Regions from separate parts of the Marinomonas sp. BSi20584 genome, predicted to be linked through region 2. Evidence: predicted binding sites of a transcription regulator. Region 2 holds the regulator's gene; each other region holds the start of a gene.

Evidence for each region. Region 2 encodes sigma-54, which starts transcription at its own class of promoters, with help from an activator protein. Its sites were predicted from a motif close to TGGCACNNNNNTTGCTNT; they were not measured.
Region 1: TY87_RS18670 (MSMEG_0572/Sll0783 family nitrogen starvation response protein) is a predicted target of sigma-54. The motif match lies at 2,042-2,059, and genes of this name have one in related genera.
Region 3: glnA (glutamate--ammonia ligase) is a predicted target of sigma-54. The motif match lies at 3,912-3,929, and genes of this name have one in related genera.
Region 4: TY87_RS01200 (nitrate reductase) is a predicted target of sigma-54. The motif match lies at 2,480-2,497, and genes of this name have one in related genera.

Annotation. Positions count from the first base shown of each region.
Region 1 is NZ_KZ454892.1:10,704-16,667, forward strand. Features, by position in the region: gene TY87_RS18660 (LysR substrate-binding domain-containing protein) at 1-733, opposite strand, end outside; gene TY87_RS18665 (carbon-nitrogen hydrolase family protein) at 845-1,768, shown strand; gene TY87_RS18670 (MSMEG_0572/Sll0783 family nitrogen starvation response protein) at 2,152-2,634, shown strand; gene TY87_RS18675 (Nit6803 family nitrilase) at 2,649-3,689, shown strand; gene TY87_RS18680 (MSMEG_0568 family radical SAM protein) at 3,646-4,815, shown strand; gene TY87_RS18685 (MSMEG_0567/Sll0786 family nitrogen starvation N-acetyltransferase) at 4,802-5,434, shown strand; gene TY87_RS18690 (sll0787 family AIR synthase-like protein) at 5,415-5,964, shown strand, end outside.
Region 2 is NZ_KZ454896.1:25,715-31,678, forward strand. Features, by position in the region: gene lptC (LPS export ABC transporter periplasmic protein LptC) at 1-574, shown strand, start outside; gene lptA (lipopolysaccharide transport periplasmic protein LptA) at 558-1,085, shown strand; gene lptB (LPS export ABC transporter ATP-binding protein) at 1,086-1,811, shown strand; gene TY87_RS20090 (RNA polymerase factor sigma-54) at 1,890-3,365, shown strand; gene ptsN (PTS IIA-like nitrogen regulatory protein PtsN) at 3,383-3,832, shown strand; gene TY87_RS20100 (HPr family phosphocarrier protein) at 3,842-4,111, shown strand; gene mgtE (magnesium transporter) at 4,119-5,471, shown strand; gene yjgA (ribosome biogenesis factor YjgA) at 5,478-5,964, shown strand, end outside.
Region 3 is NZ_KZ454874.1:148,398-154,361, forward strand. Features, by position in the region: gene ntrC (nitrogen regulation protein NR(I)) at 1-1,034, opposite strand, end outside; gene glnL (nitrogen regulation protein NR(II)) at 1,031-2,116, opposite strand; gene glnA (glutamate--ammonia ligase) at 2,424-3,830, opposite strand; gene thiI (tRNA uracil 4-sulfurtransferase ThiI) at 4,160-5,611, shown strand; gene typA (translational GTPase TypA) at 5,860-5,964, shown strand, end outside.
Region 4 is NZ_KZ454868.1:250,167-256,130, reverse strand. Features, by position in the region: gene nirB (nitrite reductase large subunit NirB) at 1-2,008, shown strand, start outside; gene nirD (nitrite reductase small subunit NirD) at 2,013-2,345, shown strand; gene TY87_RS01200 (nitrate reductase) at 2,649-5,348, shown strand; gene TY87_RS01195 (glycosyl transferase family protein) at 5,345-5,964, shown strand, end outside.

The sequences.
Region 1 (5,964 bases), on a different contig from region 2:
CGATACGATTTTCTTGTTGCAAAAAAAAGGGTAAAGCAGCGAAATGTGTGGTTGAAGCAATGATATGACGCTTCAAATGATTTCTTGCTAGGGCATTATCGACAATGCCTACATAACCCGCGGACGACACCAAAACATGATCAAAGCTAATGAATTCTTCTAAGGTCAGTAATGGAAGTTTTTGGGTGTAACGACGGTTAATAATGCAACTGTAATGGCTTTTTCCCAATAATTGGCGGCGAATAAAGCGGCTATTTCCTGTGCCAGAAGTGATGGCAACATCAATAACGTTGTCTTGTAATAAGTCCGGCACAATGACGCTATAGGCTTGGCGAAAAATAGGACGTAAATGCGGCGCATCTAAGGCTAATTTTTCAATCAATTTACCGGCTAGCGCAATTTCAAAATCATCGGATAAGCCGATTACTATGGTGCGGTTTTGATAGTTGGTTGTGTTGTGATTGACCAATTGTAGGGTTTCACGAATTTTATCGAGAGCATCAAAAATCAGTGGTTTTAGCTGATGTGCTGTGGTCGTTGGAGCTAATCCCTTGCCTTCTCTTACAAACAAACGATCGTTATAAAGTGTTCTTAGTCGACGCAAAGAGGCACTCACCGTTGATTGAGTGAGGCCAAGTGTCTGCGCTGCCCGACTGGCGCTGCCTTCTATGTAGAGGGCTTCAAATACTTTTAACAAGTTCATGTCAGTCGATGAAATATTGATGTCATTCATAATGCTTAGTCATGGATTGGGATGTTGGAGTTTATCAAAAGACTTTACTCTGAATAGAGGTTTTGTGACCAATACTTTCATCAAGAAAACATCGTTAACGAGGTAGTATTTATGTCAGCGTTTATCGTCTGTGCATTACAAATTGGCTCTCATCCTGAGGGCAAAGCTCGCACTTTAGAGCATATCTTATCTTTTGAAGAGCAAATCATTGCCTCTCAATCCAAGCTGGTGGTGATGCCGGAAGCCTTGCTGGGTGGTTATCCTAAAGGAGAAACCTTTGGTACTTACCTTGGTTATCGAATCGATGAAGGCCGCGAGACATTTGCCACTTATTTCGATAACGCTGTGACGGTCCCAGGTGAGGAAACCGATACTTTGGCTGAGTTATCAGCAAGAACCAAAGCGGCGATTGTTATTGGTGTGATTGAACGCAGTGGTAGCACGCTCTACTGTACGTCTTTGTACTTTACTCCAGAGAATGGCCTTGAAGCGAAACATCGTAAACTCATGCCCACCGGAACGGAGCGTCTTATTTGGGGGCTGGGTGATGGTTCGACCTTACCTGTGGTAGAAAGTCAAGCAGGCCGATTGGGCGGCGCTATCTGTTGGGAAAACCATATGCCGTTATTACGTGCAGCCATGTATGCCAAAGGCGTGGATATTTGGTGTGCACCAACGGTCGATGAGCGGGATATTTGGCAAAGCACCATGCGTCATATTGGTCACGAAGGCCGCTGTTTTGTGGTGAGTGCGTGTCAAATTCAGCCTTCGCCAGAAGTACTTGGTATTGATGTTCCTAATTGGGATAATCAACGCCGTTTGATCCGTGGAGGCAGTATTATTATCGATCCTATGGGCAATGTTCTCGCTGGACCATTGCAAGATAGAGAAGGTTTGCTTAGCGCGTCGATTGATCTTGCGGATATTCCTAAAGCTCGTTATGACTTAGATGTATGTGGTCATTATTCGCGTCCAGACATTTTTGAACTTACGGTGGACGAGCGCTCAAAGTCCGGCGTTGTGTTTCAAAAATAGTTTAATCAACAATGGCGCATTTCAAGGCAGGTTCTATAAATCTGCCTTTTTTATTTCTCTTCCTGATTTTTCCACGTTTTTCTAATTATTTACCTCTCCTTTTATGGATTGAGCGTTGTTTTATGTTCGTTTTTTGCACTCAATTGGTGACTGTCTGAGCATAATGAAACTTTATAGTGCGAAGTAGAGGTTAGGCTAGATCTAGCTTTAAACCTATTTTTATCTATTTTTAAAAAAAATTCTTGTGAATTTTTTCACTCATGTTTTGCTTTATCGCACATTGATTGCTTTTTGTCTTACGATCATTGGCACTCCGGTTGCAATACTCAAGTTGAAATTGAACACATCGGTTTCTTACACAACAACTTGATCGGAGAGAAAACATGCCAGAAGTAACACACACACTGAACAAAGATGGTGATTTCCTAGTTGATTACGAAGAAAAAGTCTTTGAAGACGTGAAAGCAGAAGCTGGTGAGAAAGCCTTAGTGACTTTTCACACGGTTGCCTTTGAAGGTTCCATTGGCTTTGTGAACATGCTGCAAGCCACTCGTCTACTTCGTAAAGGCTACGAAACCAGTATTCTACTTTACGGCCCAGGGGTGAACTTGGGTGTACAACGTGGTTTTCCTACTTTGGGTGACGAAGCGTTTCCGGGTCACATGAACTTCAACAATCAGTTGAAAAAATTTATGGCAGAAGGCGGGAAAGTTTACGCGTGTCGTTTTGCTCTTCAAGCGCTTTATGGTCACGGCGAACGCTCTTTGATTGAAGGGATTAGACCGATTAATCCATTGGATGTATTGGATCTTAAACTTCTACATCGTCGTGATAATGCGTTGATCATTGATACCTGGACAATGTAATAGGAGCCGCGGCGATGAGTGATTACCCAATCGTTCGCGCCGCGGCCGTCCAGATTTCTCCTGATTTGGAGAGTTTGGCCGGTACGCTGCGCAAAGTACTGAACATGATTGATGAAGCGGCTGAGAGCGGTGTAGAGCTCATCGTTTTTCCTGAAACCTTCATGCCTTATTACCCTTATTTTTCGTTTGTGCTGCCGCCTGTTAGCCAAGGCCCTGAGCATCTACGTTTGTACCAAGAAGCCGTTGTTGTGCCGAGTGCGACAACAGAAGCTATTGGTCACAAAGCCAAAGAGCGTCAAATGGTCGTCGTGGTCGGCGTGAATGAGCGCGATAACGGCAGCTTATACAACACCCAATTGGTGTTCGATAAAACCGGCGAGCTGATTCTGAAGCGTCGCAAAATCACACCGACTTATCATGAGCGCATGATTTGGGGGCAAGGTGATGCCTCGGGTCTAAAAGTGGTTGATTCTGCAGTAGGGCGAATTGGTGCGTTGGCGTGTTGGGAGCATTACAACCCATTGGCTCGTTATTCATTAATGGCGCAACACGAGCAAATTCATTGCGCGCAATTTCCTGGGTCGTTAGTGGGACCGATCTTTGGTGAACAAATGGACGTCACTATTCGTCATCATGCTTTAGAGTCGGGTTGTTTCGTGATTAATTCCACCGGTTGGCTCACCGAGGCTCAAATTCAAAGCATCACACCCGATCCAGCCATGCAAAAAGCCCTAAGAAATGGCTGCAATACCGCGATCATTTCGCCAGAGGGCAAACACCTTGTTCCACCTATGACTGAAGGCGAAGGTTTTATCTACGCGGATTTGGATTTCCGTTTGATCGATAAGCGCAAACGCATGATGGATTCCGTTGGGCATTACGCACGCCCTGAGCTTTTGAGCTTACAAATGAATGCTCAAGTATCGCAATACGTTGCAGGCTTACCCGAGTCTGAGCCAGACACTTTTCGTACCTCAGTGTTACCTGAATCATTCAATGGAGGAGAGTCACATGACGACACAACTCAAAATGAAAGCATCTCAATTCCTAACTGAGTTACAAACCAAAGGCTTGCGTCTGACCTCGTTGGATCAGGAGCACGTGAGTCGCCGTGGTGGCGCGGGTCCATCCGATCATCAAGCGATCACAGTGGATGGCACCACGTTAATGGTGCCGATTTATACCCAAACCGCATGGGCATCGCCGTTTACGCTTTCGAATGAAGAGATGTCAGATGAAGGTATTCATAATGCAGACGATACGGCACAAAATAAGCCAGTTTCTCAATTGTTATCGAATAGTATCCCGCTGGCCGATGTGACTTTTGCCAAAGACCCTGAGTTTTACAAATTATCCACTGCTGATGGCATTCCCTATTCACATATTGCCACCTTGCACAGCACCGATGTGCTTGCTACCACGGTATTACAAACCTGTATTCGTTACGAAAGCCGTCGTAAAGCGTGTCAGTTTTGCTCCATCGGGCAATCGCTACGAGCAGGGCGCACCATTGCTCATAAAACACCGGAACAATTAGCGGAAGTGGCAAAAGCCGCGGTGGAATTAGATGGCATCAAGCACATTGTTATGACCACAGGCACGCCTGCTGGTGCTGATCGCGGGGCGAAAGTCATGTGTGAAAGTGCCAAAGGCATCAAAGCTGTAGTTGATGTGCCCATTCAAGGTCAGTGCGAGCCACCGAAAGATCCTATTTGGTATCAACGCATGAAAGACGCGGGTATTGATTCCTTAGGCATGCATTTAGAAGTGATTACGCCCGAATTACGCAAAACTATTACACCGGGTAAATCGGAAGTGTCTTTGGATGAGTATTTTCAAGCCTTTGAAGACGCAGTGGCGGTGTTTGGGCGAGGCCAAGTGAGCACTTATATTCTGGCAGGCCTTGGTGACACAGAAGAAACCATTATCGACACCTGTCGCAAGCTGGTTGCCATGGGTGTTTATCCCTTTGTGGTGCCTTTTGTGCCGATTTCTGGTACCCCGTTAGAAGATCGTCCTGCGCCAACGGCGTCTTTTATGGAGGCGGTATTGCGTCCTTTGGCGCAAGAATTGGTGAATCTCCATATGACTTCCGACAAAGTGAAAGCTGGTTGCGCACGCTGTGGTGCTTGCTCGTCTCTCTCTCGATTTGAAAAGGAGGCTGCCGATGTCACTGTCTAAACAAGGTCGTGTATTCCAAGTGAAATGGGCGACGAATGATTGGGAAATTGAGCAAGCCAATTGCATTCGCCGTGAAGTGTTCTGCGAAGAACAAGGCTTGTTCCAAGAACATGATAGAGACGACATTGATCTGATCGCGCAGCCATTAATTGTCACCACGTCAATCTTAGGGATGCCAGAAGAAGTGGTGGGCACAGTGCGGATTCATCAACCTGTGCCTGGTTTATGGTGGGGCTCTCGTTTGGCGGTAAAAAAAGCCTTTCGTCGCCAAGGTGTATTGGGCGCGAGTTTGATTCGCCTCGCCGTGTCCAGCGCCAATACCTTAGGTTGTCATACCTTTTTAGCTACGGTGCAAGAGCAGAACGAAGTGCTGTTTAAGCGGCTGCATTGGGCAACGATAGGGTATCAAGATATTCATGGCATGAAGCACGCCAAAATGCAGGCCGATCTTGAGCATTATCCACCATTGAGCCAGCCATCTTTAGGCTTTTGGGTTTCTGGTCGACCAGTTAAGGCGACAGAAGTCAGCCCATATTTGTTGGGTTTGGAACCCAATCTGATCAAATCCGATTTCGCGCACGGTGTTGGGGAGGCGTCTTATGCTTCAACAACTCATTGAGACCGTTCGCCATTACCCAGGAGTGGCATCAAAGGTGGCGTTGGCGCCGGTTATATCTTCATTTGAAAAGCGCAATGAGTCGGGTTTTTCAAATGGCGATGATACAGCGGTGCTGAAAAGCGCCAACGGCTATGACTTGTTTGCGATAGAAGGCTTTCTGCCAGATTTTGTCGCACAGGACCCTTGGTTTTCAGGTTGGTGTGGCGTCATGGTTAACGTCAGCGATATTGCCGCCATGGGCGGTCGAGCAAAAGCGGTGGTGAATGCTTTGTGGAGTGCGCAGGACGACGTCAGTGCGCAAATTTTTGCGGGTATGAACGCCGCATCTACGACTTATGGCGTGCCTGTTGTGGGTGGTCATACCAGCCATAACAGCAAAACCACACAGTTAGCTGTTTCAATTTTGGGTCATGCCAATGAAGTGTTAACCAGTTTCGATGCCAATACTGGCGACGCCATTGTGGTTGCCATGGATCAACGAGGGGCTTTTCGCGCGCCTTATCTTAATTGGAATGCCACGACGAACGCCC
Region 2 (5,964 bases):
TTCGTTAAAAACACTAACAAAACCCAAAAGCCTTTTAATCATTGGGGCTACTTTAATAGTAGTAGCCTCTTTAGGTTGGTATGGGGCAGCACCTATACAAAACCTCGTTCAAACAGACTCATTGAGCAGCTCTCCAGACTACTTTATAACTAATGTCAAAGTTAAAGAGTTTGATGCTGACGGACTTCTGATCGAAACACTTGACGCTAAACAAACGCTGCACTACATAGCAAAATCCACAACACTCTTAGAAATGCCGAACGTCGAGCGCTACTCAAAATCAGGTCATTGGAGCGCAAAAGCAGATAAAGGGGTTATTGAAGACGGAAGTAATGATATTCTATTAACCGAAAATGCCAGAGCGACTAAAAAATACCTTCAATCTGAAGATATAAAGCTAAGTGCAGATAACATACATTATTTAGATAAAGATCAATCACTAACCAGCTATGGAAATGCAACGCTTATCTCCACTCAAGGAGAGACTTCTGCTGGCACAATTACAACATATATAAACTCAGAAGAAGTCGTGATGACAGGATCTGTACGAGGAAAATATGAAACGATTCATTAACGTCAGCGTGTTGCTTACTTCAGCCCTAATTGGCCAATACGCATACGCACTACCTGAAGACACAACCAAGCCATTAGAAATACAAGCTGATGAGGCATCATTCGACCAAAATTCAGGCGAAGCAATATACAAAGGCAATGTATTTGTTAAGCAAGGTACCATTGAAATTCAGGCCCAATACCTTAAAGTAACAACAGACGCTAAGACCCGAAAATTTAGCAGCCTAGAAGCCACAGGAAAACCTGCGAAATTCAGTCAGCAGATAGACTGGAGCGGCAACATTGTTATCAGTAAAGGCAATGAAATACATTATTTAACCAGCGAATCAAAATTAGAAATTATTGGTGATGGTTACCTAAGCAGAATGCAGAACTCCATCACCGCAGACTACATCCTCTACATGATTGATGACGGCACATTCAGTGCTGAGAAAAAAGATTCAGGGCGCGTATCAATGACCTTACAACCGCAAGCGCCAAAAGATAAACAAGCACCTGAGAATAAAAAATAGATGGCACTACTAGAAGCAAAACACCTTGCGAAGAGCTACAAAAAACGCCAAGTCGTAAAGGATGTATCTATTTCCGTTGAGTCTGGCCAAGCCGTTGGCCTACTCGGCCCTAATGGCGCGGGTAAGACCACCTGTTTTTATATGATAGTTGGCATGGTAGCAAACGACGCTGGCGGCATATTTATTGATGGCCAAGACATCACTCATGACGCCATGCATACTCGTGCTCAAAAAGGCATTGGCTACCTCCCTCAAGAGGCATCTATTTTTAGGAAAATGTCTGTAGAAGATAATATCCTAGCCATTTTAGAAACCCGCAAAAAGCTAACAAAAGCACAGCAACAAGAAAGACTAGAAGAACTCTTAGAAGAGTTTCATATCACCCATATTCGCACCAACCTAGGAATGGCACTATCAGGAGGAGAAAGGCGCCGGGTTGAAATAGCGAGAGCGGTTGCCATGAACCCAAAATTCATCCTACTTGATGAACCCTTTGCTGGCGTAGACCCTATCTCAGTTGGTGACATAAAACACATAATCAAACATCTCCAAGAAAGTGGAATCGGTGTCTTAATTACCGATCACAATGTCAGAGAAACACTAGACATCTGTGATAAAGCTTACATTGTTGGCAATGGTTACATCATTGCATCTGGCGATGCCAGTACCGTCATCAACAATGAACAAGTAAAAAAGGTCTATTTAGGCGACGACTTCCGTCTGTAACCCCTTATCATTGCTGTAGAAAGGGAGTAGTATGCATAACTCGTTCCAATTCATTCAAATAGAAGAAAGAGTTGCTCTATGAAGCAGTCTTTACAATTAAAGCTTGGTCAACAGCTGACTATGACGCCACAACTGCAACAGGCTATTCGCTTGCTGCAGCTTTCTACGTTGGATTTAAAACAAGAAATTCATGAGTTTCTTGAATCGAACCCATTGCTTGAGCTCGACGACGACGAACAAATTCATCACGACATCCCTGCAAGCATAGAATCAAAAAGCGCTGCCGATACAACAGTCGACAATAATAGCGAAGAACCACGCGTAGAATCTGAGTGGACAGAAAGCATCCCTGAAGAACTATCCATAGATAGTAACTGGGATGATACCTATCAAAGTTCTGCAGCTGTCAGCGATCACAACAGCTACGAAGGCGATAGCGACTTCGAAAGCCGTAACGCACCAGCAGAAAGCATCCAAGACCATCTTATATGGCAATTAAATTTAACCCACATGTCAGATCGCGACATTGAAATCGCTTACGCCATCATTGAATGCGTTCAACCTGATGGCTACTTAAGCATTTCTCCCGATGACATCTGGGAATCTCTCGGCACTGAATTAGAAGATCTAGATATTGAAGAAGTCATTGCAGTGCAGCATAGATTGCAGCGCTTTGACCCTGTAGGCGTATGCTCAATTGACCTACGCGACTGCCTTCTTGTGCAACTAGAAGCATTCCAAAGCCACCCGCTGTATAAGAGCACATACAATCTTATTGATCATTACCTACCATTATTAGGTAATCGAGATTTTGCTCAGTTGAGCCGTAAGACAAAGCTCAAAGACGAAGCACTAAAAGAAGTCGTCAATTTGATTCAACAGCTCAACCCACGCCCAGGCTCAGTTATTGACGCTGACGACACGGACTACGTTATTCCTGATGTCACAGTGAAAAAACGCCATGACGTATGGCAAGTGGAACTAAATAATGACGCTTTGCCGCCCATCAAAATCAATGAGACTTACTCAGCGATGGCTAGCACTGCAGCAGCAACAGCAGAAGATGTGACTTACATAAAAACATCTCTTCAAGAAGCAAAATGGTTCATGAAGAGCCTACAGAGCCGCAACGAAACTTTATTAAAAGTGGCAAGCTGCATTGTAAGTCGACAAATTGATTTCTTCGAACTAGGGGAAGAAGCCATGAAACCCATGGTTCTTCATGATGTCGCAGAAGAAGTAGGTATGCATGAGTCAACTATTTCTAGGGTAACAACACAGAAATACATGCACACACCAAAAGGCATCTTTGAGCTGAAATACTTTTTCTCCAGCCATGTAAACACCGCCTCTGGCGGAGAATGTTCTTCTACCGCAATACGAGCTATGATTAAAAAGCTTGTATCGGATGAACCGGCGAAAAAACCGTTAAGCGATAACAAGCTAGCTGCTATTTTAGCAGACCAAGGCATACAGGTTGCTCGACGCACTGTAGCCAAATATCGAGAGGCGATGAACATCCCTCCTTCCAATGAACGAAAACGACTGATCTAAACGGAAACCATTTTATCATGTCCTTGAAATCATTATTAAAAGCGGAACTCGTTCTCGCAAAACAAGATATTGTTAGTAAAAAACGAGTACTTGAAAGCATTGCTGAAGTTGCTTCCAATCGACTGCATTGTGACAACGAAGCTGTCTATGACGCACTACTAGGTCGTGAAAAGCTAGGTAGTACAGGCATAGGCAACGGCATAGCTATTCCACACTGTCGCCTAGAATCTGCAAACCATACCGCTATTGTCGTTATGTCATTGCAAACTCCGATTGATTTCGATTCCATCGATAAAAGAGCGGTAGACTTAATATTTGCATTAATTGTTCCACCTCATGAGTGTGACCAACACCTTGCAACACTAGCTCAAATAGCAGAACTTGCCCAATCTCCAGAAGCACTGGATAAATTGCGCACAGCACAGACCAATGAAGAACTATTCAATATATTTGAATCACTAATATAGGAAAAAAGCATGCAGGAAGAGTCCGTCACGATCATAAATAAACTTGGCTTGCATGCTCGCGCTGCTGGCAAATTGGTTGAAACAACCACTCGCTTTTCTTGCGATATCACCATAGAAAAAGATAGCCGAAATGTTGACGGAAAAAGCATCATGGCGATGATGATGCTTGCTGCCGGCAAAGGCACAGAAATTCGCATCAAAACCAATGGTGAAGACGAGTTAGATGCAATAAAAGCGGTAATAGAATTAATAAATAATCGTTTTGGTGAAGACGAGTAAGACTTATATGTCAGAGCAAAACACTCTAAATCACCTCCAAACGGTCACCGAATCGCTCGAATCCGGTACCACCATGCAAATCCGTTATTTACTTAACGGCGCTTTGCCCGCACAGGATGTTGCTCGTCTATTAGAGTCTTCTCCTCCCAAAGAGCGTAAGCTTCTTTGGGAGTTAATAGAAGCCAAGAATGAAGGCGAAGTACTTCAATATCTAAGCGAAGATATTGGCGTACAATTCATGAAAAACATGGATACAGAGCGACTTATCGCCGTATCCGAACATTTTGAAAGCGATGACCTTGCAGACTTACTGCAACACCTACCAGAAAAGGTCGTAAAAGAAGTTCTTGCGTCAATGTCCACGCAAGACAGAACAAGAGTTGAAGCACTATTAAGCTACTCGGAAGATTCTGCTGGCGGCTTGATGAATACGGACACCATCACCATACGTCCAAACATTACCGTCGATCTAGTGTTTCGCTATTTACGCAGACACTCAACACTACCAGACATGACAGACAACTTACTGGTTGTCAGCCGTTCAGATCGCCTTTTAGGAATACTTCCACTTACCAAACTACTGGTATCAGATATTAGCGCTACAGTGCGCGATATCATGGAAACAGAATTCACCGTCATTGACGCAGAAACGCCTGCCAGCGAAGTCGCGCAGCTTTTTGAAAAAATGGACCTAGTATCCGCTCCCGTTATTGACAGCAAAACTAAAAAACTACTTGGCCGCATCACCATCGATGACGTTGTAGACGTTATCCGTGACGAAGCCGAACACTCCATGTTAAGCATGGCGGGTCTTGATGATGACGAAGATACCTTCGCACCCATCATGAAAACCACCAAGCGACGCGCAGTGTGGCTTGGCATAAACCTAATAACCGCCTTTACAGCGTCTTACGTTATCGGCTTATTCCAAGAGACACTAGACCAAGTTGTCGCATTAGCTATACTCATGCCAATCGTTGCTAGCATGGGCGGTATAGCTGGCTCTCAAGTACTGACACTGGTCATTCGCGGTATCGCACTAAATCAGATAGGCTCTACCAATACTCGCTGGCTACTTAATAGAGAGCTCATTGTTGGACTCATAAATGGCCTTGTTTGGGCAACAGTAATAGCCGCACTTACCGCACTTTGGTTTGACAACATCAAGATTGCCTATATCATTGCAGGCGCTATCATAATAAATCTGCTTTTTGCAGCGGCCACTGGTACACTTCTGCCAATTCTACTAAAAAAAATTGGCATCGACCCCGCCCTAGCCGGCAGCGTAATTTTGACTACCGTGACCGACGTGGTTGGATTTCTATCCTTCCTTGGTCTCGCTACTATTTTTCTAATATAGGTTCCCATGACAGATTTTGATCAATTTGAAAACAACGACGAAGAAATCCCTAAGAGCAAAACCCAGATCAAGCGTGAAATGGAAGCCCTGCAAGATCTTGGAAAAAAACTACTAGGCCTAAGCAAAAATCAGCTTAAAAAAGTGGAAATGTCTGACACTCTACGCGAAGCATTCGTTGAAGCTGGCCGCATAAAGCAACATGAAGCCATGAGAAGACACTTGCAATACATCGGCAAGGTAATGCGCACAGAAGATCACGAAGCCATAGCGCACCGTGTAGCGCTTTTCGATTCCACTTCTGCCGCTTACAACAAGCTATTTCATCAGCTTGAGATTAAACGCGACATGCTAATTGGCGAGAACAGCAAAGAAGTACTGTCTGAATACTTAGAAGAAAACCCACAGATTGAAGACATCCAACTGCTTAGACAGCTTATTCGCCAATCTCAGAAAGAAGTGTCACAAGAAGGAAACACCACAAACCGTAAAAAAC
Region 3 (5,964 bases), on a different contig from region 2:
TGTTTTGGTTCAACAGCGAGCTCATCCGCGGCACGGCTTAAAAAGTGACGAGCGAGTTTTGGAATGTCTTCGCGACGCTCTGCTAACTTAGGCAAATGTATACGTATGACGTTTAGGCGATGGAATAAGTCTTCACGGAACGAGCCTTTTTTGACCAAATTTTCCAAGTTTTGATGTGTGGCAGCAATGATACGAACGTCAACTTTGACTGGAGTATGACCACCAACACGATAAAACTCACCATCTGCTAAAACGCGTAATAAACGAGTTTGTGTTTCAGCTGGCATATCACCAATTTCGTCTAGGAAAAGCGTTCCGCCATTGGCTTGTTCGAAGCGGCCGCGACGTTGAGTGTTTGCACCTGTGAACGCGCCTTTCTCATGGCCAAATAATTCCGACTCGATTAAGTCGTGTGGAATGGCTGCCATGTTTAAAGCGATAAATGGGTTAGCGGCTCTTGGGCTATGAGTATGTAATGCTTGAGCAACCAATTCTTTACCTGTACCAGATTCACCGTTTATTAAGACAGTAATGTTCGAATTTGCGAGGCGACCAATAGCGCGGAAAACTTCCTGCATAGCCGGTGCTTCGCCAATGATTTCTTTATCGACTTGTGGCTCTTCTTCTGCCACTTCCATGTTGTCAGTACTTGGTCTTGCGTTGCGGTGATGCAGCATGGCACGCTTAACAAGACTTACAGCTTCTTCTACATCGAAAGGTTTAGGTAAATATTCAAAAGCACCACCTTGGTAAGACGCGACAGCGCTTTCAAGATCAGAGTGCGCAGTCATAATAATAACAGGTAAATAAGGGTGGTCTTTTTGTAGTTTTTCGAGCAGTTTTAAGCCGTCCATGCCTGGCATACGGATATCACTGATAATGGCACTTGGTTGCTCTTTATCAATCATGTTGACTAGGTTTTCAGCGGAATCAAACAAGCGACATTGGATTCCCTCTTGTTCTAATGTCTTCTCTAGTACCCAGCGAATAGAACGATCGTCGTCAACAATCCATACGGTTTCTTCTGGTGTCATGAGTGTTTCTCCTGGTCTTGGACTGTCGTCTCAATGGGAATTAATATATTAAATTCGGTTTTTTTCGGGTAACTGTTACATTCAATAATGCCATGGTGCTGGTGAATAACGGATTGTGCGATAGACAGTCCTAAGCCTGTTCCATCGGCTCGCCCGCTGACCATAGGGTAAAATAGTGTTTTAAGAATACCGTCAGGTATGCCAGGGCCATTGTCTATGATGCTGATTTTGCATACTAAACGATGGCGTTTGGAGCCGATGGTGAATTGACGTAACGCACGAGTCACCATGTGAATGGTCTTATGGCTATTATTCTCATCATCCATCAGTGCTTGCATGGCATTTCTTGTGACATTCAGTAATGCCTGTATTAACTGAGACTCGTCACCTATTAAGTCTGGAATGCTAGGGTCGTAATCTCGGATCAATTCAATTTGGTTGTCTGTTTCAACGGAAATAAGTTGTCTAACACGCTCAATCACCTTGTGAATGTTGAGCGGTTTGTTTTTAGGTAGTTGTCTTGGGCCTAATAAACGGTCAACAAGATCACGTAGCCGATCCGATTCTTCAATGATGACTTGCGTGTAATCATTTAGTGCTTCGTCAGTAAAGGCGCGACTAATCAATTGTGCGGCACCACGAATACCACCTAATGGGTTTTTAATTTCATGGGCTAAACCGCGAACCAACTCTTTACTACTTTCATGGTTCGCTATGATTTCATCTTCTTGTGAGATGCGCTTCATTCTGTCGCGTGGGTACAGCTCTATAATGAGGCTTTCTGTATCATTCGACGTGCCCATGATGGGTGTGACGGTATAGTCACAAAAAAGTTTTTTATTGTTGCTGCACTCTATTTCCGCCTCGCGTTTAGTAAACGGATGGCCAGACTCTATTGCTGCATGCAAGGCCTGAATACTTTCTTCGTCTTCACGGAATGCGGCGCCAATGTCATTGCCATAAATTCGGCGTCGGCTCACCGCCAACAACATTTCAGCAGCAGGGTTTAGATACTCGATCTCAAGGTTGTCGTTCAATTGAACAACCGCAGTGGATAAATGGTCGATTAATAAGCTATACACAGACAGTGCCTCTCTATTGACTCCTGCTTTTATGGTTTCCTTTAATAATAGTTGCAAAAAGCGAACCAACATTGGGCAGTTCGAAATGGCTTATTTATTAAGGTCTTTGTATTAACTAAAAAAGTTCAATGCACAATTATAGTGCATGTTGGTAATGGTGTTTACTTTTGTGCAATGAAAAGCCGTGTAAATAAAGTCGTACAAAAAAGATCTATAAAAGCTGGGCAATAAAAAACTAAGAAAGCGTTAGTGAAAAAAAAGCCCCGAACTAGGTCGAGGCTTTAGTGTTTACTTAGCAGTTTAAATATTAAGCGCTGTAGTAAAGTTCGAACTCAAGTGGGTGAGTCGTCATAGATACACGACGAGCTTCAGCTGTTTTAAGTTCGATGTAAGCGTTGATCATGTCATCAGAGAAAACGCCACCTTGAGTCAAGAATGCGCGATCTTCGTCTAGGCACTTAAGCGCTTCTTCTAGGCTAGCAGCAACCTGTGGAATTGCATGAGCTTCTTCAGCTGGAAGGTCGTACAAATCTTTATCTGCTGCATCACCAGGGTGAATCTTGTTTTTGATACCGTCGATACCAGCCATCAACATAGCTGCGAATGCTAGGTATGGGTTAGCGGTTGGATCAGGGAAACGAGCTTCAATACGTTTGCCTTTAGGGCTAGCAACGTATGGGATACGAATAGAAGCAGAACGGTTGCGAGCAGAGTATGCAAGCATTACTGGAGCTTCGAAGTGAGGTACAAGACGCTTGTAAGAGTTAGTTGAAGCGTTAGTGAACGCGTTCAATGCTTTAGCGTGCTTGATGATACCACCGATGTAGTAAAGGGCCATTTCAGATAGGCCAGCGTACTGGTCGCCAGCGAATTGGTTTTCGCCGTTCTTCCAGAAAGACTGGTGAACGTGCATACCAGAACCGTTGTCACCAACGATTGGTTTAGGCATGAAAGTCGCTGTTTTACCGTAAGCGTGAGCTACGTTGTGTACGCAGTACTTAAGAATTTGAACTTCGTCTGCTTTTTTAACTAGAGTGTTGAATTTAACACCGATTTCGTTTTGTCCAGCAGTTGCCACTTCGTGGTGGTGAACTTCAATTACAAGACCCATACTTTCCATAGCGTTACACATAGCGCCACGAAGATCGTGATGAGAATCAACTGGTGGTACTGGGAAATAGCCGCCTTTTACGAAAGGACGGTGGCCCATGTTGCCGCCTTCAAACTTCTTGTTAGAAGACCAAGCTGCTTCTTCAGAGTTGATCTCTACAGAACAACCTGACATGTCAGTTTTCCATTTTACATCATCAAAGATGAAGAATTCTGGCTCTGGACCAAAGAAAGCTGTATCACCAAGACCTGTTGACTTAAGGAACTCTTCTGCGCGAAGAGCAACAGAGCGTGGGTCACGATCGTAGCCTTGCATAGTAGAAGGTTCAATAACGTTACAGCGAACAATTACAGTAGACTCTTCAGTGAAAGGATCCATAACAGCGGTATCATCTTGAGGTGACATGATCATGTCAGACTCGTTGATGCCTTTCCAGCCAGTAATGGATGAACCATCAAACATCTGACCGTTTTCAAAAAACTCTTCATCTACCGTAATAGCTGGAATAGTTACGTGTTGTTCTTTACCTTTAAAGTCGGTAAAGCGAAGGTCAACCCACTTCGCGTCATGCTCAGCAATCAAGGCAAGGGTCTTGTTTGACATAGTTGTTCTCCAGTCGTAGTTAAAGCGAAATTAATTTTCGTTTATAGGGTGCTTCAATATAAAGCGCCATTTGACGAATATAAAGCATAACTTGTGCCAGAATTTTGTGCGGTCTAATAATTCCTTATATTACAATAGGATAAGCATTATTAATTAAATGGCGCACTCAATGGTGGCTAAATCTAGCCTTTAAAAAAGTTAATATGCACCACTTTGGATCGCTTGCGCGGCATTTTGTTCCGTATTGGTGCGAATTTAGCGTTTTCGTATCTACGGGCTTTTCTTTATACTATGCGCCTTTCAAATATCCGGTATAAATCGCAACCCCTATGAAATTTATTGTTAAGTTTTTTGCAGAAATCACCATTAAAAGTCGTCCAGTTAGAAAGGCTTTTATTAAACAGCTTCGACATAATGTTAAGTTGGTTCTTAAAAAGCATGATGCCGATGTAGTTGTTTCTGGCAATTGGGATTTTATTGAAGTGTTTTCCGATAGGGATGAATTACGAGAAGATTTTATACAGTCACTTTCTAATATAGCAGGTATTGCTCATTTTCAATTCGTCCGTGAATTTCCATTAGTTGATCTTGATGACATTGTAGAACAGGCTATTGTTTCTTATGGTGATGTTATTAAAGATGCCGTGTTTGCGGTTAGGGTTAAACGTGTCGGACATCATGACTTTACTTCGGTTGATGCAGAAAGACATATTGGTGGCTGCTTAAAAGCACGTTGTGGTGCTTTGGCTGTTCGCTTAAACAATCCCGAAGTATTAGTGCCCATTGATATTCGTGATAACCGAGTATGGATGATCGAACAACGTGAAGAAGGTCTTGGTGGTTATCCGCTTGGGTCGCAAGATTCTGTGTTGTCATTAATGTCTGGTGGATACGACTCTACTGTTAGCTCTTTTTTAACGATGAGCCGAGGATTGAAAACGCACTTTTGCTTTTTTAATCTTGGCGGTGATGCGCATGAAATCGGCGTAAAACAAGTTTCCAACTTCATTTGGGAGAAATACGGTTCGGCGTTAAATGTTAAATTCATCACTGTGCCTTTCGAGGCGGTTGTTGGCGAGATCTTAACCAAAGTCGATAACGCAGAGATGGGGGTGATTCTAAAACGTATGATGTTGCGTGCTGCTTCTCAGCTAATGACAGAAGTCGGAGCGAAAGCTTTGGTGACGGGAGAAAGTGTTGCTCAGGTATCCAGCCAAACCTTGATGAATTTAAAGGTAATCGACCAGGTGACTGAAGAGCTAGTGCTTCGTCCTTTGATCACTACGAATAAGCAGGTCATCATAGACAAGGCCATAGAAATCGGTACTGCACCTTTTGCGGCCAGTATGCCTGAGTTTTGTGGTGTTATTTCTGTTAAGCCAACTACTCGCGCTAAAATGCACCGTGTAGAGAAGCAAGAGTCCAATTTTGATTTTGCTGTATTAGAACAAGCGATTGGCAACGCTCAGGTTATGTCTATTCAAAATGTGATGGACGATGTGGCTAAGCAGTATCAGGGTGAAGTACCTGTTGTGCGTATGCCAGTGGGTGATGAAGTGATTATTGATATTCGTCATCCCGATGAAGCAAGCAATCGACCTTTAAAAGTAAGTGGTCGTCCTGTCAAAGTGATTCCATTTTTTGCACTGGAATCTAATTGGGCTGAATTAGAGAAAAATGTGACTCATTTGCTCTATTGTGGCAAAGGTGTCATGAGTCGTATGCATGCCTCTTACCTACTTGGTAAAGGGCATGAAAACGTAGGTATTTATTTACCTTAATTAAGTACTAATGAACCGTAGCATTTTTGTAGTATATGAATGTTATCGTTTTATATGAAAGCGCATTGTTACTTTATTGAAGTATTTTTGTGGACTTTTTTTGTCACTTTTATGGGATATTTATCAATATAAGAGTACAATTGCGCCAATTTTACCCCGCACCAAGATCCGAGACGCTTGAAGAGCATACCTGCCCGTATCAAGCGGCGGTATATCTTTTTGCTCACGCTAAATGCAGAGAACTATAAATGTCTAATGATATCAATAAGTTACGTAACGTAGCTATTATTGCCCACGTTGACCATGGTAAAACTACCTTGGTTGATCAGCTATTAAGCCAATCTGGCACACTA
Region 4 (5,964 bases), on a different contig from region 2:
AATGCCAGTCCAGCTGGATGAAAAGGGCGGTTCGGTTCTTAAGGAAATGATCGAAGGCTTAGATGTGAAGGTGTATACCGACACAGCGACCAAAGAGATTGTCGATGGCGAGAGCGCTTTCCACCGGATGAGCTTTGCTGATGGTTCTCACCTTGAAACAGATCTGATTTTATTCTCTGCTGGTATTCGACCACAGGATGCTTTGGCGCATCAGTCTGGTTTGACGGTAGGTGAACGTGGCGGCATTTGTGTGAACAATCACTGCCAAACCAGTGATGAAGACATTTATGCCATTGGCGAGTGTGCGCTTTGGAATAATCGTATCTTTGGCTTGGTAGCACCGGGTTACGCGATGGCCAAATCTGCCGCTGGGCATTTGTTAGCTCATTTATTAGGAAATGCAGGCGTGACTTTCACTGGCGCCGACATGAGTACGAAATTGAAGCTTTTAGGCTGTGACGTCGGTTCGGTTGGCGATGCTCATGCTCAATCTCAAGGCTGCAAAGTATTCGTTTATCAAGATGAAATTAGTCAGAGCTATAGAAAAATGGTGGTATCTGAAGACGGCAAGAAGCTCTTAGGCGCTGTTTTGGTGGGCGATAACAGTTATTACGACACCTTGCTGCAATATTATCTCAATGCCATTGATTTACCGGAACAAGCACAAGCGCTTATTTTGCCCGCTATGGGTGATGCACCAGTTGGCTTAGGTGTTGATGCTTTGCCAGCGACAGCTTCTATTTGTAGTTGTCATAACGTGTCTAAGCAAGACATTAGCGATGCTGTTTGTAGTGGTGCCTTGTCAGTCGGTGATGTGAAAGGCGTAACCAAGGCGGCTACAGGTTGTGGTGGTTGTGCGGCGTTATTGAAAAAAGTTGTCGACAATGAGTTGTTGGCTTTAGGTGTCGAAGTCAGTACAGATATTTGTGAGCACTTTGCTTACACACGCCAAGATTTATATAACTTAGTCAAAATTGGCGAAATCAAAACCTTTAATGAGTTATTAAAAACGCATGGCAAAGGTCACGGTTGTGAAATTTGTAAACCCGCTGTTGGTTCTATTCTAGCGAGTGTGTGGAACGATTATGTGTTGAAAAAAGAACACATCAGTTTGCAAGACACTAACGATCGCTTCCTTGCCAATATGCAAAAAGACGGAACTTACTCCATCGTACCGCGAATTCCTGGTGGGGAAATAACACCAGATAGATTGATCGTCTTGGGTGAAGTGGCAAAAGAATATAGTTTATACACCAAGATAACGGGTGGTCAGCGTATCGATTTGTTTGGTGCCACCTTGCCACAATTGCCTGAAATTTGGGAAAAATTAATTGCAGCGGGATTTGAAACGGGCCAAGCCTATGGTAAATCCTTGCGTACGGTGAAGTCCTGTGTCGGTAGCACTTGGTGTCGCTATGGCGTGAATGACAGCATGAAGATGGCGATTGATCTGGAAAATCGCTACAAAGGTTTGCGCTCGCCACATAAGATCAAATTCGCAGTATCTGGTTGCACACGAGAATGCGCGGAAGCTCAGAGTAAAGACATCGGTGTGATCGCAACGGAAGGTGGTTGGAATTTATACGTGTGTGGTAATGGCGGTATGAAGCCACGCCACGGTGATTTATTTGCCAAAGATTTAGATGATGAAACCTTGGTGAAATACATCGACCGCGTATTGATGTTTTACACCAAAACTGCGGATCGATTGCAGCGTACCTCCGTTTGGATGGACGGACTGGAAGGCGGTTTGGACTATCTTAAAGATGTGGTGATTCATGACAAGCTAGGATTGTGTGGCGAACTTGAAGCTCGTATGCAGCACATTGTCGATACTTTCCAATGCGAATGGAAAACCACGTTAGAAGATCCTGAAGCATTAAAGACTTTCCGTCAATTTGTGAACTATGAGGGAAGTGATAACAATGTGGTATTCGTTGAAGAGCGCGATCAAATGCGTCCAGCAACAGAATTAGAAAAACAGCAATTAATTGCGAAGGTGGGCTAATACGATGACGATGCCATGGAAATTAATCTGTAAGAAAGAGGATTTGGTAGAAGGCGCTGGTGTTGCCGCCATAGTGAATGGCGAACAAGTGGCCATCTTCTATGTTCCTGAATCCGACAATCAAGTATTCGCCATTGGAAATTGGGATCCTGTTGGCAAGGCCAATGTCTTGTCCAGAGGTTTGGTTGCTCACCTGCAAGAGCAATGGGTTGTGGCTAGCCCTTTGTACAAACAGCATTTTGTATTGGCGTCGGGTCAATGCCTTGAGGAAGATATTAGTGTACCTCATTGGCTGGCAAAACTTGAAGGCGGTGAAGTGTTTATTGCCGTCAATTAAAACGGTGCATAGTATTGCACGACTGCACTGTTTAGGCGCTTTGTTGGGTGATTGGTAGGTAGCACTTTCTGGATAACTTAACGGCCAACCCAGAGGGAGCAAGGCATGATCTATTTTATAAGTGTTTTCAGAGTTGGCTTGCTTATTGCTTTATCTAGGATAACTGATGCACCGTAAACCGATGATGGCTTACACATAAAGCATACAGATATTACAAAAGGCAACGGGGCCCAATCACTTTTTTAGAAAAGTGATTGGGCCTTTTTTTGTTTTTAAAAAATGTAAAAAGTGCGAGGAAGCTGCATGACGGCAACAATGAAGACAGCAACAAGCGGGAAAACGACCTGTCCATATTGTGGCGTTGGATGTGGCGTCACCTTAACGCTTCCATGCTCCACAAACGAAGCGGTTCCACCTGTTTCTGGCGATGAAGATCATCCTGCGAATTTTGGTCGTTTGTGTGTGAAAGGCAGCAGTCTTGCGCAAACCATTCAATCAGATGATCGCTTATTAACGCCCATGGTTGATGGTCATCCTGTTGCTTGGGAATCGGCTATTGAAACAGTGAGTGCGAAAATTGCTCAAGTCGTAAAAGATCATGGTCCTGATGCTTTTGCTTTTTATCTTTCTGGTCAGATTCTTACTGAAGATTATTACGTGGCGAATAAACTCGCTAAAGGGTTTATCGGTACAGCCAACGTTGATACCAATTCTCGTTTGTGTATGGCATCTGCGGTGGTCGGCTACAAACGCGCTTTTGGCTCGGACACTGTGCCTTGTAATTATGAAGATCTCGAGCGCTGTGATTTACTTATTATGGTTGGATCAAATGCGGCTTGGACACATCCGATTTTATATCAGCGAATTGCAGCAGCTAAACAGCAACGACCGAATATGAAAGTGGTGGTGATAGATCCACGAGAAACCGCGACTTGCGATATTGCGGATTTGCATTTGGCGATTAAGCCAGGAAGCGACGCGGCGATTTTTTCCTTTTTATTAAGTGATTCTGTTCAATCTGGCATTTTGGATCATGACTTTATTACTAATCACACCAACGGATTCGATCTCGCCTTGGCACAAGCGAATGAATCAACACCGAGTCTCTCTTTTACAGCTGATTTTTGTGCTGTTAGTGAGCAAGATTTAACAAGTTTAGCCTGCTGGTGGCGCGACACAGCAAAGACAATCACATTTTATTCTCAAGGGGTGAATCAGTCTTCGTCAGGTGTTGATAAATGCAATGCGATTATTAATTGTCATTTGGCCACGGGGCGTATTGGCAAAGAAGGCGCTGGGCCTTTTTCTATTACTGGTCAGCCAAATGCTATGGGCGGGCGGGAAGTGGGAGGCTTGGCGAACCAGCTAGCTGCTCATATGGATTTCGCTACGCCAGGAGCGCTGGATCTGGTGCAGCGTTTTTGGCAAGCACCCAATATGGCAACAGAAAATGGCTTGAAAGCTGTCGACTTATTTCAAGCCATGGAAGAGGGGAAAGTCAAGGTTGTGTGGATTATGTCGACCAATCCTATGGTGAGCTTACCAGATACTGATCAGGTTCGACGCGCGCTGGAAAAATGCGAGCTGGTGATTGTCAGTGATTGCAAAGCGCATACTGACACAACGGCTATGGCTGATGTTCTATTTCCTGCGACGGGCTGGAGTGAAAAAGACGGTACGGTAACGAATTCGGAGCGACGTATTTCTCGTCAACGAGGTTTATTACCTGCAGCGGGTGATGCTAAACACGATTGGTGGGCGATTTGTGAAGTGGCAAAAAGTCTTGGTTTTTCTGCTGCTTTTTCATATCAAAATGTTCATGAGATCTTTGCTGAGCACGCGGCTTTATCGATGTTTGAAAACAATGGCAAGCGCGATTTCGATATTGGTCACTTTGCTCAGATAACCAAAGCTGAATACGACTCTTTGATACCAGTGCAATGGCCTGTGCCAAAAGGTCGGCCAGAAGGCACCAAGCGTATGTTTGAGGATGGGCGTTTTTTTACACCCGACGGTCGAGCACGATTTATTGCGATTACACCAAGTTTGCCAAAGAACCAAGCTTCACAAGAATGGCCTTTTACATTAAATACCGGACGAGTGCGAGACCAGTGGCATACCATGACAAGGACGGGAGATGCGGCGTCTTTGGCTAAGCATACCGCGCAACCTTATGTGGAAATTCATCCCAAAGATGCGAAACGTCTTGGTATCGAAGATAAAGCCTTGGTACGTCTTACTTCGCCTTACGGAGAGGTTTTGTTAAAAGCTAAACTGAGTCGAGCGGTTGCCTTTGCCAATGTATTTGCGCCTATTCATTGGACTCAACAATTTGCCAATGCGTCTGTGGTATCGAATCTTATCCCGCAAGTAGTTGATCCGTTATCAGGTCAGCCGGAATCAAAACATGCCCAGGTACAGCTCGAAGCAGTCACAGACATTTGTTATGGGGTGATTGTTTCGGCTGCACCACTTGTATTATCTGACTGTCTATATTGGTGCCAAGTGCCTTCCGAGCAAGGCTATCACTACGAAGTGGTTTGGCCTAATGGACAAACGCAAGCTTCGCTTAAATCGATAGATGTAGAACAGAGTCAAGATTCAGCTGAAAAAGCAGAATGGCTGGAGTATTCGAATCCGCTTACACAGCAAATTCGATTGGCAAAACTGATTGACCAAACACTGACCTTGCTTGTGTATATGCATCCGCAACCTGAATCCATCATGGCTGATTGGTTAATTTCTAAGTTGGCGATAAATACGTCGTTATCAATACAAGATCGTTTGGCTATTTTGGTGGGTACTCCAGCAAACATTGAAGATAAAGGTGAGATTATTTGTTCTTGTTATCAAGTTGGCAGCAAGCAAATAGAAAAAGCGATTGCGTCAGGTGTTTGTTCTGTTGATGCGTTGGGAGCCAAGCTTAAATGTGGCACCAACTGCGGCTCTTGTCTTCCTGAATTAAAACGATTTATTCCCATTGTGACGGAGTTATCAGCATGACTGACAGAGCGACTACTAGTAAAGCAACTACTAGCACAACCATCAGAATGAGTAACGACTTCACTCAATATGTAAAAATCTTAGGTCGTGGAAAGAAAGGCGCGCGCAGTCTAACATTGGAAGAAGCCGAGCACGCCATGAGTTTGATGTTATCCGGCAATGTAGCGCCAGAACAGTCGGGGGCTTTCTGGATGCTAATTCGGATACGAGAAGAGACTGTTGAAGAAACGGTTGGTTTTACCAAAGCGACCAGACAGTACTTATTAAAAAAACAACCTCTGGGCATAAACATCGATTTAGATTGGCCTGCTTATGCTGGCAAACGTAATGAATTGCCTTGGTTTTTACTAGCAGCTCTCGCGCTCGCTAATACGGGCGTGAATATTGTGATGCATGGCCATATGTTTGATGGGGAAAACCGAATGTATGTGGAGCATGCCATCAGTAAATTGGGCTTGGTCGTATGTAATTCCAAGGGTCAGCTAAAACACGAGCTTGAGACAAGCCACTTTGCATATATGCCACTGGCTGAGATAGATGAATCGTTAGGCGCTATGATGGACCTTAAATATGTTTTGGGTTTACGTTCACCAGTAAATACTGTGGTGCGTATGAT